Collimonas fungivorans Ter331: one gene and its partner. The protein of the gene in region 1 binds, or shares a complex with, the protein of each later gene. Links are inferred from orthologs where the notes say so. Each region holds a gene or a part of one and is shown in the gene's direction. Other genes may lie near its edges.

Region 1 (9,024 bases):
TCGGCCCCGCCAGCGCGGACCAGAAAACCATCCTGGCCTTGTTCGAAGCCGGCGCCGATGTCTTCCGTTTTAACTTCAGCCACGGCAGCCACGCCGATCACCAGCAACGCTATGACATCGTGCGCGCGGTCGAGAAAATCGTCGGCCGCCCGATCGCCATCCTGGCCGACCTGCAAGGACCAAAGCTGCGCATCGGCACTTTCGCCGACGGCAAGATAGCGCTGCAAGCCGGCCAGGAATTCACGCTGGACCGCGACGTCACGCCTGGCAGCAGCCAGCGCGTGTGCCTGCCGCATCCCGAGCTGTTCGAGGTGATCGCCGGCGGCCAGTCCTTGCTGCTGGACGACGGCAAGGTGCGGCTGCAGGTGCTGAGCTGCGACGGCCAGGCTATCCACACCCGGGTAATCAACAGCGGCTCGCTGTCGGACCGCAAGGGCGTCAATGTGCCGGATGCGGTATTGCCGATTCCGGCCCTGACCGAAAAAGACAAGCGCGACCTGAAATTCGCGTTGGAACTGGGCGTCGACTGGATTGCGCTGTCTTTCGTGCAGCGGCCGGAAGACGTGCTGGAGGCGCGCGCCCTGATCGGCGACCGCGCCAGCATCTTGTCGAAACTGGAAAAGCCGGCGGCGCTGGACCAGTTGGATGCGATTGTGCAGGTATCCGACGCCATCATGGTGGCGCGCGGCGACCTTGGCGTCGAACTGCCGCCGGAGCGCGTGCCTGGGGCGCAAAAGCGCATCTTGCGCGTCTGCCGCCAGCACGGCAAGCCGACCGTGATCGCCACCCAGATGCTGGAATCGATGATCACCTCGCCGGTGCCGACCCGCGCCGAAACCTCGGACGTCGCCAGCGCCATCTACGACGGCGCCGACGCCGTGATGCTGTCGGCCGAATCGGCCAGCGGCGCTTATCCGCTGCCGGCGGTGGCGATGATGGACCGCATCATCACTGAAGTCGAGCGCGACCCGCTGTACCAGAACATGCTCGACGCGCAGCATGAGTCGCCGCTGCCGACCCGCGGCGACGCCATCTGCTCGGCCTTGCGCGACGTCACCCGCATCATCGGCGCCAAAGCCACGGTGACCTATACCAGTTCCGGCCACACCAGCCTGCGCGCTGCGCGCGAACGGCCGATGGCGCCGATCCTGAGCATCACGCCCAAGCTGTCGACGGCGCGCCGGCTGGCGCTGGTATGGGGTGTGCATTCGACCATCAGCGACCAGGTGCATAACGAGAGCGAAATGGTGACTGCCGCCTGCCAGACCGCTGTCAAGGAAGGTTTTGCCAAGGCTGGGGACCAGATCGCCATCACCGCCGGCATGCCGTTCGGCGAAGCGGGCAGCACCAACCTGCTGCGCCTGGCGGAGATCTGGCCGCAGTAAAGCTATCTGCAGGTTAAATAATAAAAATGCCATGCTGATGCATGGCATTTTATTTGCGGGATCGTTCGAGACGGCGAGCGGCAGGTTACTTCTGGCGCGGCGCCAGCAGCAGTTCCTTGGTGAAGATCAGCTGCCTTTTGCGGGCCTTGTCGTCATTCAGGTCCCACAGCAGCGACTGCGCCAGCTGGAAGCTGTACAGAGTAAACGCTCGGCTGTTGGCCTCCGCTTTGCCAAAACCCATGCCCTGGAAGCCTTTGCTGTAGTAGGTAAGCCGTTGCTGGTCGACCTCGCGCACCGCTTGCCGCGCCATGTCGTCGCGCCGCGACCAGGCGCGGATGGCGAACTCGATCATCGCCGCGCGGCGCGCCGTGAGGCCATGGAAGGGCAGGGCCAGCACTTCGTCCAGCACTTCCTCGGCCGAAAATACGCGTCCCTCGAATGTGCGCAGTACTTGCGTCGTGGTTCTCTCATGCCACCTTTTCAGCAGCTTGGAGAGCAGGTCGTTCCTGTCCTTGAAGTGGTAATAGAAACTTCCCACCGTAATACCCAGCTCGCGCGCCAGCGATTCGACCCGCACGGCGTCGATGCTTTTGCTGATCAGCAGTTCGGTTGCCGCATCGATCCAGTCATCGGGGGACAGGATTTTTTTTGTTTTCGCACGGCGTGGTGATTCAGGCATTGTTTCTTCGGACGACACTCCAGTTTCTCCCCTGATACGGCATGTTGTACAAACCGGGGCGCCCGCGCCTGCCGGCTGCGGATCCTGGTACGAGGCGACCGGCTGCCCTTCATTATAGTTCATGCTTCCCGCGAAGAATCGACGGCCGGACCGCAATAAACGATCTTCCTGGCGGCCCTCAAAAGACGTCGAACTACAAAAATAGGGTACCCTATGTTTAAATAGGCTAGCCTATGTTAGAGTGCATCAGGCAGATGACCGCCTGCGATGTCAGATTGATATTTTTAGCAGGAAATGAGACGCCGCCGCAGAGCGGTGCTTCGTTGAAGTGGCAGGAAACCGAGGATGCTGACAATGGAAAGGAGAAATCCAGCAGGTAATCCAGAACGTGGTTTCACTCGTAACGAGTTCATAAAATTTTCGGAGATACATAAAATGAAAAAGCAATTCTTGCAATGGCTTGGCGCCGCCCTGGTTGTCTTGGCCGTCTTGCCGGCGCCGTCCTGGGCGGCTACCGGCTACACCCAGACCAAATACCCGATCATCCTGGTGCACGGCTTGTTCGGTTTCGACAAGATCGGTCCGGTCGAGTATTTCTATGGCATCCCTGAAGCGCTGCATGCCGACGGCGCGCAGGTTTACGTGGCCGAAGTATCGGCTGCCAACAGCACCGAGGTGCGCGGCGAACAGTTGCTGACTTACGTCAAGCAGGTGCTGGCGGCTACCGGCGCCTCCAAGGTTAACCTGATCGGACACAGCCACGGCGGCCCAACCATCCGTTACGTCGCCTCGGTGGCGCCGCAGCTGGTGGCTTCAGTGTCCAGCGTGGCCGGCCCTAACAAGGGTGCGGCGGTGGCTGACATCGTGCGCGGCGTGGTGGCTCCAGGTTCCTTTACCCAGGCGATACTGGGATCGGTTGTCAATGGCTTCACGACGCTGATCGATGCGCTGTCGGGCGGCGGCAATCCGCAGAATTCGGTCGCTGCACTGGATTCGCTGACTACCGCAGGCATGGCCAAGTTCAACCTGGCGCATCCTGAAGGCCTGCCTGCAACCGCATGCGGCGAAGGCGATTACCAGGTGGGCGGCGTGTATTATTTTTCCTGGAGCGGAGGCCAGCCTCTGACCAATATGCTCGATCCTAGCGACGCCAGCATGGGCCTGCTTTCGCTGGCGTATGGCGGCGCCAAGAGCGACGGCCTGGTGAGCAGCTGCGGCAGCCATCTGGGCCGCGTGATCCGCGACAACTACGGCATGAACCACCTGGATGAAGTGAACCAGGTGCTTGGCCTGGTGAACATTTTTGAAACCAGCCCGAAGACGGTCTATCGCCAGCAAGCCAACCGCTTGAAAGGCCTGGGACTGTAAACATGCAAATCCGACATCCATTTGTCTGGATCGGGGCGGCGGCTTTGGCCGCCGCCATTGCCGTGCCGTTGCTGATGACGCGCGAGGAGCCGCCCGCGCCCAAAAAAGCCGCCGCGCAAGCCGACCTGTTCCCATTCGTGAAATCGCTGCAAGGAACCCACCCCGATGGCGACATCAAGGTTGCCGCCGGCGACGTGCTGGTGGTCGACGCCCAACTGGTGGACTTGTTTGACTATTACCTGAGCGCCATGGGCGAGAAACCGCTGGCTGCAATCCGCAGGGAAATCGAGCAGGAACTCGAACGGCGCCTGACGCCGAACGCCGCCGGCGAGGCCAAGCGCCTGCTGGGAAATTACATCGAATACAAGACCGCGCTGGTCGAACTGGATAAAAATCCGCAGCTGGGCGGCAACGGCCTGGCAGCGATCCGGCAGCGCATGGAAAAAATGCAGGAATTGCGCGCCCGTTTTTTCAGCCCGGCGGAAAGCAAGGGCATGTTCGGTTCCAGCGATACCGAAGACATGGATACGCTGGCAAGGATGGAAATCGGCCAGGACAAATCGCTGAGCGAGGCGCAGAAGCAGGCAAAGCTGGCCGCGCTGGACGCCGCCTTGCCGGCGTCGGTGCGGGAAGCGCGGGCAGCGCCCCTGAAAATCGTCAAGCTGGAGGATAACGCGGCCAAGATGCGGCAGCAGGGCGCCAGCGAAGACGATGTCTATCGCATGCGGGCGGCAGCCTTGTCGCCGGAAGCGGCGGCGCGCATGGCGGAAGTCGACCAGGGCGAAGCGGCCTGGAAAAGCCGGATTAGCGCTTACCTGGCAGAACGTAGTAAGCTCAGCAATGCCGACGCCATCGCGGAACTGAGAAACAGGATGTTTGACGCCAATGAACAAAAACGCCTGCCTGCCTATGAAAAATGAGCCCCATGAATAAGCTGCCTGCGCGCCGGGTCGCCATCGTCGGCGCCAACCGGATTCCGTTCGCGCGCTCGAATACCGCCTATGCGGAACTCAGCAACAAGACCATGTTGACCGACACCCTGCGCGGTCTGGTCGGCAAGTACGGACTGGCGGGCGAACTGCTGGGCGAAGTCGTCGGCGGCGCGGTAATGAAACATGCGCGCGACTGGAACATGCTGCGCGAATGTACGCTGGACAGCGGCCTGCATCCGGCCACTCCTGCTTTTGACATCCAGCAAGCCTGCGGCACCGGGCTGGAAGCCGCCATCCTGGTGGCCAACAAGGTCGCCCTGGGGCAGATCGAGGCCGGCATAGCCTGCGGCGTGGACACTACCTCGGACGTGCCGGTCGGCGTCAATCCCGGTTTGCAGCGCGGCTTGATGAAGCTGAATGCAGCGCGCGGCAGGGGCGACAAGCTGATGGCGATGTTGCGCCTGCTCAAGCCGTCTTACCTGATCCCCGAAATTCCGGCCAATGCCGAGCCGCGCACCGGCAAATCGATGGGCCAGCATGCGCAGATCACGGCCGCGCGCTACGGCATCAGCCGCGAGGCGCAAGACCAGTTGGCCCTGGCCAGCCACGTCAACCTGGCGCAAGCTTGCGACGAAGGTTTTTTTGACGACCTGGTGATGCCGTATCACGGCCTGACGCGCGACAATAACCTGCGCACCAATTCTTCCCTGGAGCAGCTGGCCAAGCTGAAGCCAGCCTTCGACCGGCAAAACGGCACGATCACCGCAGCCAATTCTTCGCCGCTCACCGACGGCGCCTCCGCCGTGCTGCTGGCGTCAGAAGAGTGGGCGCAGAAAAAAGGCTTGCCGATAATGGCTTACCTGGTTGCGGGCGAAGTCGCCGCAGTGGATTTTATCGACGAGCACGAAGGTTTGCTGATGGCGCCGGCCTATGCCATCCCGCGCATGTTGCGCAAGCATGATCTGGCCTTGCAGGATTTCGATTTTTACGAAATCCACGAAGCCTTTGCCGCGGTGGTGCTATGCACCCTGGCGGCCTGGGAGTCGGCCGATTTCTGCCGCGACAGGCTTGGGCTGGAGCAGCCGCTTGGCGCCATCGACCGCAGCCGGCTCAACATCAAAGGCAGTTCCATCGCCACCGGCCATCCGTTTGCCGCCACCGGCACGCGCGTGGTGGCGACGCTGGCGAAAATACTTGAACAGGCAGGCAGCGGCCGTGGCTTGATCTCGATTTGCGCCGCAGGCGGACAAGGCGTCACCGCAATATTAGAAAAGTAGAGAAAGCAGTATCCATGTCCGACCTGTTAATCAAATTGTCCGGCAGCCGCTTCGGCGCCGGTGTCGTCAAGCTGTTGGGATTGCCGGCGCCGGTTGAACTGGCGCGCAGCGAAGGGCCTTATGCAGAGCAGCCGTTGACGGGGAAAAAAATCCTGCTGGGCGGTTCGCAGAACGGCTATGCCATGGAGCGCCTGCGGCAGATCGCGCGCGATGCTGGCGCCGTGCCGCTGGAAAGCGCCGATGGCGGCCCCGACATCCTGATCATGGACGCCACCGGCTGCACCAATCCGTCCGACTATCGTGCGCTCTACGATTTTTTCCATCCGCTGATGCGCTCGATAGCGCGCAACGCCAGGGTGCTGATGGTGGCAGCTTTGCCTGCGGCGAGCGGCGACCCGATCGCGGCGGCAACGGCGCGCGGCATCGAAGGATTCAGCCGCTCGCTGGCCAAGGAACTGGGACCGCGCGGCGCCACTGTCAACCTCGCCTATGTCGCCAGCGATGCGATCGATCGCCTGGTGGGCGTTGTGCATTTTTTTTGCGGCGTGCAGACAACGTATGTGACCGGACAAGCGCTGCATGTCACTTCCCAGGTGGCTGCACCGGCGTCGCTGGTTTACCACGGAGCGCTCAAGGCCAAGGTGGCGCTGGTGACGGGCAGCGCACGCGGCATCGGCCGGGCGACCGCGGAGCGGCTGGCGCAAGAAGGCGTGCAAGTGATCTGCCTGGATATCCCGGCGGCCAGCGCGGCCTTGCATGAGACTTGCAGGGCGATCGGCGCGATACCGCTGCTGCTGAACATCGCCAGCCCGGATGCGCCGCGCCAGCTGATGGATTTTTTCAAGGAACGGTTCGGCCGCCTGGATATCCTGGTGCACAACGCCGGCATTACGCGCGACAAGACTCTGGCCAACATGAAAGAGCAGTCCTGGGACCAGGTAGTGGACATCAATTTCTCCGCCATGGCGGCAATCGACCGCATGCTGCTGTCGGAAAATATCCTGCGCGACCAGGCCCGGCTGGTTTACCTGTCGTCCATCAGCGGCGTAGCCGGCAATTTCGGACAGACCAACTATGCGCTGACAAAAGCCGCGCTGATCGGCTATGTCGCGGCGCAGGCGCCGCTGCTCGCCGGGCGCGGCATCTGCGTCAACGCCGTGGCGCCCGGTTTTATCGAAACCGCGATGACGCGGGACATGCCGTTCATGGCGCGCGAGATCGGCCGCCGCCTGAACTCCGTGAAACAGGGCGGCCAGCCGCGCGATGTGGCGGAGCTGATCACCTTCCTGTGCACCCCTGGCGCCTGCGGCATCAGCGGCGAAACCATTCGTGTTTGCGGCCAGGGCCTGGTCGGCGCCTGAATAACCGTCCCAGATGGAACAATGGCCGCCGCATTGCGCCGGCGGCCATTGTTTCCGAAAACGCGTCTCAGCGCGCGGCTTCAGCCAGCGATAGCGCCAGCTTGTTGTGGCGCTCCAGTACATTGCCCAGATCGACAGTAGTGAACTGGCCGTTGCGCACCACCACCCGGCCGTTGATGATGCTGTAGGCGACATCGGCCGGCGTGCAGAACACCAGCGCCGCCACCGGATCGTGCCAGCCGCCGGCAAACCCGACTTTGTTCAGATCGAACAGCACCAGGTCGGCCGACATGCCTGGCTTCAGGGCGCCGATATCGTCGCGGTTGAGCACCTTGGCGCCGCCCAGCGTCGCCAGTTCCAGCGCCTGGCGCGCGGTCATGGCGTCCGGACCGAAACCGACCCGCTGCAGTAGCATCGCTTGCCGTACTTCGCCCAGCATATGGGCGCCGTCGTTAGAGGCAGAGCCGTCGACACCGATGCCGACCGGCACCCCGGCGTCGACCATCTTGCGGATCGGCGCGATGCCGGAGGCCAGCCGCATGTTGGAGCAGGGGCAGTGGGCGATGCCGGTGCCGGTGCGGGCGAACATGTAGATGCCTTCATCGTCGAGCTGGACGCAATGCGCATGCCAGACGTCATGGCCGACCCAGCCGCAGTCTTGCGCGTACTCGGCTGGCGTCATGTTGAATTTCTCGCGGCTGTAGGCGATGTCGTTGACGTTTTCCGCCAGGTGGGTATGCAGCGAGACGCCGTGATGGCGCGCCATCACGGCCGATTCGCGCATCAGGTCGCGCGACACCGAAAACGGCGAGCAGGGCGCCACCACGATGCGCTGCATCGCATGGCGGCTGCTGTCGTGGTAGGTCTCGATCAGGCGCTGCGTATCTTGCAGGATGGATTTTTCATCTTCCACCACACGGTCCGGCGGCAGGCCGCCTTTCGACTGGCCGACGCTCATCGAGCCGCGGGCGGCGTGGAAACGCATGCCGATCTGCTGCGCCGCTTCGATGCTGTCGTCGAGCTTGCAGCCGTTGGGATAGATGTACAGGTGATCGCTGCTGGTGGTGCAGCCGGACATGATCAGTTCCGCCATCGCGGTCAGGGTCGAGACCTGGATCATCTCCGGCGTCAGGTTGGCCCAGATCGGATACAGGTTGGTCAGCCAGTTGAACAGCTCGCCGTTCTGCGCCGCCGGGATCACGCGCGTCAGGCTCTGGTACATATGGTGATGGGTATTCACCAGGCCCGGGATGACGACGTGATTGCCGGCGTCGATGACTTCGTCGGCGGTCTGCGGAAGGTCGGCGCTGCTGCCGACCTGTTCGATCACGTTGTCGCGGATGAAGACTGCGCCGCCGTTTATTTCGCGGCGCGTTTCGTCCATGGTGACGACCACGCGCGCATTTTTTATCAGTAAGGTTTTAGACATTGCGTTTGATCCAATTAGATCCGGTTAGATCCAGATGCGCTGGTTCAAGGCTTGGGTGTAAAGCGGCGTAGGAAATCCAGCAAGATTTGCGCCGATACTTCGGCATCGTCCGCAGTCATTGTTTCCAATGGGTTGTGGCTGATGCCGCCGTTGCCGCAACGCGTAAACAGCATGGCGACGTCGGTTATTTTAGCGATGGTCATGGCGTCATGACCGGCGCCGGAAGCGAGCTTGAACGGCTTGACCCCGGCGCGTTCGGTGGCCGCGGACAACTGGTCCATCAGCCACGAAGCGCACGGTGCGGCGGGCGCCGACACCATCTTCTCGACATTGGCTTCGATGCAGCGGCGTTCGCATACCGTTTCGATATGGCGCAGCACGTCTTCCACGGCAGCGTCGCGGATAGCGTCGTCGGCGGCGCGGATATCCAGCGAGAATACGCAGGCGCCGGGAATCACGTTGGTGGAACCGTTAGGTACCTGCAGCTGGCCGACGGTGCCCACCAGCGATGCCTGCTGGTCCTGGGCGCAGCGCTGTTCCACGTACAGCAGGATTTCGGCGGCGGCGGCGGCGGCGTCCTTGCGCATCGGCAT
Region 2 (9,019 bases), 2.6 Mb from region 1 along the record:
TTTTGCCATAGCCAGGCCTGCGGATATCCACAAGTTCCTGTTGACCCGCAGTTACCCACAGAATTTGTGGATAAGCTTGTGCGCAAGCGCACTGCAATCCGGGCAAGCCTTTGATTTGTTTCGCTTTTCCATTGATGATCAGCGACCGTGCTTTACAATGGCAAGCTCCAGCAAATCACGCGCCAATAAAGAACCCCGGAAAGCCCGTATGAATTTCTCCAGCGACACCGACCTCCGTTCCAGCGGACCGCCAGTACTGACGGTTTCCGCCTTGAATCAAGCCGTGGCGCGTTTGCTGGAACGCAGTTTCCCGCTGGCCTGGGTGGCGGGCGAGATATCGAATTTCAAAAGCTACGCCTCCGGCCACTGGTACTTCACCTTGAAAGACGACGCGGCGCAAGTGCGCGGCGTGATGTTCAAGGGCCGCGCCCAGCATGCCGGCTTCACTCCGCGTGACGGCGACAAGGTGGAAGTGCGGGCGCTGGTGACGCTGTACGCCGCACGCGGCGACTACCAGCTCAACGTCGAAGCGATCCGGCGCGCCGGCGTCGGCAATCTGTACGAAGCGTTCTTGCGCCTGAAAGAAAAACTCAATGCGGAAGGCTTGTTCGATCCGGCCCGCAAACGGCCGCTGCCGCCATTCGCCCGCACCATCGGCATCGTCACCAGCCTGCAGGCGGCGGCGCTGCGCGATATCCTGAGCGCCCTGGCGCGCCGCGCGCCGCATGTGCGCGTGATCCTTTATCCGACTCCGGTCCAGGGCGACGGCGCAGCGGAGAAAATCGCGCGCGCCATCAATACCGCTGCCGCGCGCGCCGAATGCGAGCTGCTGCTGGTGTGCCGCGGCGGCGGCAGCATCGAAGATTTGTGGTCGTTCAATGACGAAGCGGTAGCGCGCGCCATCGTCGCCGCGCCGATGCCGGTGATTTCCGGCGTCGGCCACGAAACCGATTTCACGATTGCCGATTTCGCCGCCGACCTGCGCGCCGCCACCCCGACCGCCGCCGCCGAACTGGCGACAGTGCCGCGCGCCGAATGGCTGGCGACGCTGGAGACGCATGCCGACGACCTGACCCGCGCCTTGCGCCGGCGGCTGGCCGAAACCGGCCAGACCCTGGACTGGCTAAGCCGGCGCCTGAGCAGTCCGGCCACCACCATCGCCCACGAACGCGTCAAGCTGCAAAGCCTGCAAGCCAGGCTGCTGCACGCTACCCGCATTCCATTGACGCAATCGCGCCATGCACTGTTGAACCTGCGCACCCGCTGGGCCGCGCAAATACCCAGCACGATTGCGCCGCGCATCGCGCTGCTGGAACAGAGCCGGCGCCTCAACGCTGCGCTGGCGGCGCAAAACCGCGATCGCCGCCAGGCATTGGCGGCGCTGAACGCGCAGCTGGAACTGCTGAATCCGCAACGCACGCTGGAACGCGGCTACGCCATTGTCTCGGACGCCAAGGGCCATGTGATCCGGACGCCGCAGGCGCTGCAGCCGCGCCATGTAATCACCGTGCAGCTGGCCGAAGGCAGCGCCCAGGTCGGCATAGACAGCGTGCAGGCGACGCTGGATTGAACGGATGTTTTTTGTGATGCAAGTCACATAGCGAATGGAATAAAAGCGCAAGCATGCTGCATGGAATAGCTAAGCGCTTTACAATAGCTCTCTCCAGAATCTGTTCACGGCACTAGATGACTAGATGTATAGGCAACAGCTTCTTTGTAATTCCAATAAAACTATAGAAAGGACGCACCATGGCACACACACTCCCGCCTCTCCCGTACGATCTGGACGCACTGGCTCCGCACATCTCCAAGGAAACCCTGGAATTCCACTATGGTAAACATCACCAGACCTATGTGACCAACCTGAACAACCTGGTTCCGGGCACAGAATTCGAAAACGCTACTCTGGAAGAGATCGTCAAGAAATCTTCCGGCGGCATTTTCAACAATGCAGCGCAAGTCTGGAACCATACTTTCTACTGGAACAGCCTTTCGCCGCAAAGCAAAGGCGGCGGCGGCGCACCAACCGGCGCATTGGCAGATGCGATCAATGCAAAATGGGGTTCGTTCGACAAGTTCAAGGAAGAACTGACCAAGACCGCGGTCGGCACTTTCGGCTCCGGCTGGGCATGGCTGGTGAAGAATGCTGACGGTTCGCTCGGCCTGGTGTCGACTTCCAATGCAGCCACTCCGCTGACCACCGACGCCAAACCGCTGATTACTGTCGACGTCTGGGAACATGCTTACTACATCGACTACCGCAACGCCCGTCCAAAATACCTGGAAGCATTCTGGGCATTGGCGAACTGGGAATTTGCTTCGAAGAATTTCGCATAAGCAAATTCGTAAATATCGATAAACACTTTATCGACCTCGCAAAAATAGCGCCGCTTACCGCCGGCGCTATTTTTTTATCTGCAAGCCAAATCGGCTAAAGTTGCTCAGGCTTCGCGATCGCCCGCCACAACATCCTGAACAGCGCATTCGCCTGCAACGCCAGCGCTTCTTTTTCGCCGCGCATGGTGTGCATGTGCACCAGCCTTTCCAGGATGCCGATGAAATAGTCCAGCAGGATTTTTTCATCCACTTCATCGGTCAGCACGCCTTGCGCCCTGCCATCGGTCAGGGTCTTCATCAGCACTTCCATCATTTCCGGCTGGCGGAAAGTACGGTCGCGTCCCCAGGCGCTGATCTGCAGCGAACTCATGATGAGCTGGCTGACCTTGGGATTGCGGTCGAAAAAATCCAGCACCACCCAGAACACCTTGCGCAGCTTGTCCTGGCAGCTCTCGATGCCTTGCAGGTGATCGAGCATGCGCGAAGCCAGCGTACCCAGCCAGGTTTCCAGGCAGGCAAACAACAATGCTTCCTTGCTGCCGTAGTATTTATAGATGGTTTGCAGGGAGACGCTGGCGGCGCTGGCGATCTCACCGTAGGCGACGCTATGGAATTCGCGTTCCGAAAACAAGTCCAGCACGGTGTTTTCTATCCGCTGCCTGATCAAGGGCTTGAGCAAGGCGCGATCCAATATGATTTTCTGTTTTTCCGAAGCCATAGATTTTGTTATGGTTTTGCCATATGTGTAATTAATATTACTATTGAATCGGCAGCCTATTTCCGCCCAGGTTTAGAGTGGATTACCAATTGACGCTGGCTGCTGCTTTAACTACAGTGGCATTCAGGATGAATCAGCATCAAGCTAAGTGTAATTTTAATTACTAGAACATACAAGCCGGAGACGCTATGACTGAAGCCTATATTTTCGATTCCGTACGGACCCCGCGCGGCAAGGGCAAGAAAGACGGCAGCCTGCACCAGGTCACGCCGGTCAACCTGCTGGCCCAGCTGCTGCAGGCGCTGGAGCAGCGCAACCGCCTCGATACTTCGCAGGTCGACGACGTCGTGCTCGGCTGCGTGACGCCGGTCGGCGAGCAAGGCGCCGATATCGCCCGCACCGCGGTGCTGTATGCCGGCTGGGACCAGTCGGTGGCGGGCGTGACGCAATCGCGCTTTTGCGCTTCCGGCCTGGAATCGGTCAACCTGGCGGCGATGAAAGTCATGTCCGGCCAAGAGCAGCTGGTGGTGGCCGGCGGCGTCGAAAGCATGTCGCGCTGGGCCATGGGTTCGGACGGCGGGGCCTGGTTCATGGACCCGCGGGTCAACCAGGTCACCGGCTTTGCGCCGCAAGGCATAGGGGCCGACCTGATCGCGACGCTGGAAAATTTCTCGCGCAGCGATGTCGACAACTTTGCCCTGCAGTCACAGAAAAAGGCGGCCCATGCGCGCGCCGAAGGTTATTTCAAAAAATCGCTGGTGCCGGTGACCGACCTCAACGGCCTGGTAGTGCTGGACCACGATGAATACATCCGCGCCCAGACCACCATCGAAAACCTGGCGGCCTTGAATCCCGCTTTCGAGCAGATCGGCCAGATGGGTTTCGACGCCACCGCGCTGCGCAAGTACACCACCGTCGAAAAAATCAACCATGTGCACCACGCCGGCAATTCTTCCGGCATCGTCGACGGCGCCGCGCTGGTGCTGGTCGGCAGCAAGGAGATGGGGCAGAAGCTGGGACTGAAGCCGCGCGCTCGGATTGTCGCCACTGCCGTCACCGGCTCGGAGCCAACCATCATGCTGACCGGCATCGCTCCGGCTGCGCGCAAAGCGCTGGCCAAGGCCAAGATGTCGGCCAAGGACATCGACCTGTTTGAAATCAATGAAGCGTTTGCCGCAGTCGTGATGCGCGCCATCCGCGACCTGGAGATCGATCCGGCGCGGGTCAACGTCAACGGCGGCTCGATCGCCATGGGCCATCCGCTGGGCGCAACTGGCGCCATGATCCTCGGCACCGCGCTCGACGAGCTGGAGCGCAGCGGCAAGAAGACTGCCCTGATCTCGCTGTGCGTGGGCGGCGGCATGGGCATCGCCACCATCATTGAACGTGTCTAACAGACTGGATCCAGATCATGAGCGTAAATTTTCAAAAAGACGGCGACAATATCGTGACCCTGACCCTGGACATGCCAGGACGGTCGATGAATGTATTGAACGAAGCGCTGACCGCGCCGTTCATGGAGGCGATCGCCGCCATCGAAGCCGACCCGGCTATCGCCGGCGTCATCATTACCTCAGGCAAGGCGGATTTCGTGGCCGGCGCCGATATCGAAAAACTGTTCCAGATTACTGAGGCGCAAACAGCCTTCGACCTGGTGCAGCAATTCAAAGGTTTCCTGCGCCGCCTCGAACTATGCGGCCGGCCGGTGGTGGCCGCGCTGAACGGCACCGCGCTGGGCGGCGGCCTGGAGCTGGCGCTGGCCTGCCATCACCGCATCGCCATCAACAATCCGAAAGCCAAGTTCGGCCTGCCGGAAGTCAAGCTCGGCCTGCTGCCGGGCGGCGGCGGCACACAACGCCTGCCGCGCATGATCGGCATCCAGGGCGCGCTGCAGCTGATGTTGGAAGGCAAGGAGCTGCGCGCCGAAGAAGCGCTGCAGCAAGGCATCATCCAGGAACTGGCGAGCGACAGGGAAGACTTGCTGGCCAAGGCCAAAGCCTGGTGCCTGGCCAATCCCAAGGCCAAGCAGCCGTGGGACGACAAGAAATTCCGCTGGCCCGGCGGCGACTCGCGCAGCCCGGGCAACGGCCAGCTGTGGGCGATTGCGCCGTCCATGGCAAGCGCCAAGACCCATGGCAATTATCCTGCGGCGACCAACATCATGAGCTGCGTATTCGAAGGCGGCATCGTCGATTTCGATACCGGCTGCGAAATCGAATCGCGCTACTTCGTCAACTGCGCCTTGTCGCCGGTCGCCAAGAACATGATCGGCACCTTGTGGTTCCAGCTGAACGCCATCAACAAGGGCAAGTCGCGCCCGGAAGGCATCGCGCCATCCAAGGTCAGCAAGGTAGGCATACTCGGCGCCGGCATGATGGGCGCCGGCATCGCCTATGCCTCGGCCAAGGCCGGCATACAAGTGGTGTTGCTGGACAACAGCCTGGAAACCGCCGAAAACGGCAAGGACTATTCCAGCAAGCTGCTCGACAAGGCGATCAAGCGCAAGCAGCAAACCGCGGAAGGCAAGCAAGCCCTGCTGGATCGCATCAGGCCGACCGTGGATTTCGGCGACCTGGCAAGCTGCGACCTGATTATCGAGGCGGTGTTTGAAGACCGCGAGGTCAAGGCAACAGTGACCCGCAAAACCGAAGCGCTGATCAGCGCCGACGCAGTGTTTGCCTCGAACACCTCTACCCTGCCGATCACCGGCCTGGCGCAGGCCAGCGTACGGCCGGAAAATTTCATCGGCCTGCATTTCTTCTCGCCGGTGGACAAGATGCCGCTGGTCGAAATCATCGTCGGCCGGCAGACCAGCCAGCAAACCCTGGCGCGCGGTTTCGACTACGTGCAGCAGATCAAGAAAACACCGATCGTAGTCCACGATTCACGCGGCTTCTACACCTCGCGCGTATTCGGCACCTATGTGATGGAAGGCTTGAAATTGCTGATGGAAGGCCAGCATCCGCGCGCCATCGAGATGGCGGGCTTGCAGGCCGGCATGCCGGTGGGGCCGCTGGCAGTGCACGATGAAGTCAGCCTGTCCTTGTCGCTGCATATCCTGCAACAGACGCGCAAGGATTTCGCCGAAGCCGGCAAACCTTTCGCCGGCCATCCGGCCGATGCCGGGCTGGAAAAAATGGTGACCCAGCTCGACCGCAAAGGCAAAAAAGCCGGCAAGGGATTTTATGATTATCCAGAAAACGAAAGCAAGCACCTGTGGCCCGGCCTGCAGCAGGCCTTCCCGCTCGCAGCCACGCAGCTGCCGCAAAAGGACTTGATCGAACGTTTGATGTTTGTGCAGGCCAACGAAGCCGCAAAGTGTTATGAGGAACAGGTAGTGCTGACCGTCGCCGACGCCAATATCGGCAGCATTTTCGGCTGGGGATTCGCACCGTTCCAGGGCGGCGCCCTGCAATACATCAACGCCTACGGCGTCGCTAATTTTGTCCGGCGCGCGAACCAGCTATCAGAGCAGTTCGGCAGTTATTTCGCACCGGCCGCGATACTGGTGAAAATGGCGGAACAAGGCAAACACTTCGAATAGCGAGCTCACGACAGGCCGCGGCTCTTCCTCGGCAACGACGAAGAGCCGCAGGCGGTTCAGCCGATCTTGCTGGCGTCGAACAGGGAAGGAATGCGCTGGGCCAGCATCAGGTCGCCTTTCAGTTTCAGCTTGCCGCTCATGAACGCCATGGCGCCGTTGAGTTCGCCTTTCAGCATCGCCTTCAAATCCTCGTCGGCCATGGTCAGCGCCACATCCGGCGCATCGACCACGCCTTCGTGCGCAGTGCATGTGCCATGATCGATCAGCAGGTACATCGGTTTCGCAATATCGAACTGGATGCTGCTTTTCATGTCCGCCGCGGCTACGCTGTTCAGGCCCGACGGCATGAGCTTGATGATGTCGTTGACTGTCATTGCTGTTCCTCTGGTTGTTTAAAATCCGTGCTATCGCTTGTCATTCCCATCCGACCGCGTTGCGTATCTGCAGTTCCTTCTCCATCAACGCAGCATAACGTTTTTCCACTTCGCCGCGCTTGACTTTCATGGTCGGCGTCATCAGTCCGTTGTCTATGCTCCAGGCGTCTTTCAGCACCACGCATTTGGCGATCTTTTCATGCGGCTCCAGCGTCGCATTGACCAGCGCCATGTCGGCGATCAGCTGCTGCTCTACTTCTGCCCGCGGCTTGCTGCGCGCGGCTGCGGTCAGGGTCACCGCCATCACCGGCTGGTTCATGCCGCTGCCGATGAACAACAGGTTCTCCAGGTCGGTATTGCGCGCCAGCGAACATTCGATAGGCGCGGGCGCCACATATTTCCCCTTGGCGGTTTTAAAGATGTCTTTGACGCGGCCGGTAATATACAGGTATCCGTCCTGGTCCACCCTGCCTTTATCGCCGGTGCGCAGGTAGCCATCCGCAGTGAAGGCGGCACTGGTGCTCTCGGGGTCTTTGTAGTATCCCATCATGAGCCCTGGGTGCTTGAACAGGATTTCGCCTTCATCCGACAATCTGAATCCTGCATTCGGCGGCGGCTTGCCGACCGAACCGCTGCGGTTATTGCCCGGCAGGCAAGCGCTGGAATAGACCGAGGCTTCGGTCGGCGCATAACCTTGCAGCACTTCCAGCCCCAGGTTGCGGCGGTACCAGTCCAGCAACGCCACCGGTATCGGCGCCGCGCCGGACAGGCAAATGCGGGTATTCTGCAAGCCGACGGCGGTGCGGATCTTGCGCCGGATGATGTTCCGCAACAGGGGAATCGCCATCAGCCGGTCCAGTTTCCGCTGCGGCATCTTGTGCAGGATGGCGTTCTGTATCCGGCTGTAAACCAGCGGCACGCCAAAAAAACGGGTCGGCGCCACCTGCGCCAGCTGCTCGCCCATCTTGTCGACGTTTTCCAGGAAATGCACTTCGCCGCCGTTGTAGCAGCTGGGGATGGCGATCGCAAAGCGCTCGAATGCGTGCGCCAGCGGCATGTATGAAAAATAGCGTTCCTGGGTAGGCGACGGCGCCAGGTCCATGATGCTGTACACCGCGAACAATACGTTGCCGTAACTGAGCATCACCCCCTTCGGATTGCCGGTGGTGCCGGAAGTGTAGATCAGGGTCATCAGCGCCTCCTGCGGCGGCGCCTGGTAGTCCGTCATCGGTTGGTTGGCCGCAACCAGTTCGTCCCACTTGAACCGGCCCGCCGGCGTTTCCTGGTAGGGAAACGAGATGGTGCAGACCGATTCCGGAATCGCCCCCATGAAATCGTCGGCGTCCGGCATGGGGCCGAGGAACACCGCCTTGGCCTCGCTATGTTCGAAGATATAACGTGTGGTGGCCGCCGCCTGTTTCGGGTACAGGCCGACGCTGACATGCCCAACCATGGCGATCGCCAGGTCGGCCATGATCCAGTGCGCGGTGTTGCGGCCGGAGATGCAGATGCGGCTGCCGGGTTCCCAGTCCATCGCCTTCAGCGCCGCCGCCATGCGGCTGACCTGGTCGCAGCCCTGGCCTCTTGTGATGGCTCGCCACTGGCCATCGACCGGCTGGAACAGCCAAGGCATGTCGGGCTTCTGCGACGCCCACTGCAACAGCATTTGCACCGGATTCTTTTGCACGTCCATATTGCCTCCTCGCCCATCGATCTGGATAACCGCTTGCCGATATTTTTATTCTGCAGGACAGCCTTGCTTCAAATCGCGCCGCTTGCGCGCAGTGCCGCCAGCGCCGCCGCGCCAAATCCCAATCCCGCCAGTACGCTGGAGGTATCAGCGCCCAATGCCGGACAATCGCCAGCCGCGCCGGCCGCATCGCTGAACTTGATCGGCAGCTCCGGCAACGGCTTGCCGTCTTCCATCCGCACCAGGCCGCGTGCCTTGACCTGCGGGTTGTCCAGCGCTTCCTGCGGGGTGTAGATGCCCGATACGCAGCAGTCGCGGTCAGCCAGCAGCAACTCCCATTCATCGCGCGAGCGGGT

The links.
Region 2: the proteins of CFU_RS17990 (region 1) and CFU_RS06265 are in contact, whole or in part, in a solved structure (PDB 8BNU), measured with the Escherichia coli proteins. The link is inferred for Collimonas fungivorans Ter331 from one-to-one orthologs.

Annotation. Positions count from the first base shown.
Region 1 is NC_015856.1:4,040,104-4,049,127, reverse strand. The notes cover bases 3,496-6,494. They hold CFU_RS17990 (acetyl-CoA C-acetyltransferase), read left to right. Parts: upstream 3,496-4,348; coding sequence 4,349-5,641; downstream 5,642-6,494. Other genes in these bases: CFU_RS17985 (3-oxoacyl-ACP reductase), read left to right, coding at 5,656-6,494; CFU_RS17995 (lipase secretion chaperone), read left to right, coding at 3,496-4,352. In the rest of the region: pyk (pyruvate kinase), read left to right, coding at 1-1,385; CFU_RS18005 (TetR/AcrR family transcriptional regulator), read right to left, coding at 1,471-2,064; CFU_RS18000 (esterase/lipase family protein), read left to right, coding at 2,500-3,432; more of CFU_RS17995, read left to right, coding at 3,435-3,495; more of CFU_RS17985, read left to right, coding at 6,495-7,002; CFU_RS17980 (8-oxoguanine deaminase), read right to left, coding at 7,070-8,431; CFU_RS17975 (allantoate amidohydrolase), read right to left, coding at 8,476-9,024.
Region 2 is NC_015856.1:1,418,846-1,427,864, reverse strand. The notes cover bases 4,039-7,032. They hold CFU_RS06265 (3-hydroxyacyl-CoA dehydrogenase NAD-binding domain-containing protein), read left to right. Parts: upstream 4,039-4,466; coding sequence 4,467-6,599; downstream 6,600-7,032. Other genes in these bases: CFU_RS06255 (AMP-binding protein), read right to left, coding at 7,014-7,032; CFU_RS06260 (SCP2 sterol-binding domain-containing protein), read right to left, coding at 6,656-6,973; CFU_RS06270 (acetyl-CoA C-acetyltransferase), read left to right, coding at 4,039-4,449. Outside these bases: xseA (exodeoxyribonuclease VII large subunit), read left to right, coding at 209-1,570; sodB (superoxide dismutase [Fe]), read left to right, coding at 1,750-2,337; CFU_RS06275 (TetR/AcrR family transcriptional regulator), read right to left, coding at 2,432-3,055; more of CFU_RS06270, read left to right, coding at 3,244-4,038; more of CFU_RS06255, read right to left, coding at 7,033-8,666; CFU_RS06250 (CaiB/BaiF CoA transferase family protein), read right to left, coding at 8,735-9,019. UniProt on the Escherichia coli protein: Catalyzes the formation of a hydroxyacyl-CoA by addition of water on enoyl-CoA. Also exhibits 3-hydroxyacyl-CoA epimerase and 3-hydroxyacyl-CoA dehydrogenase activities.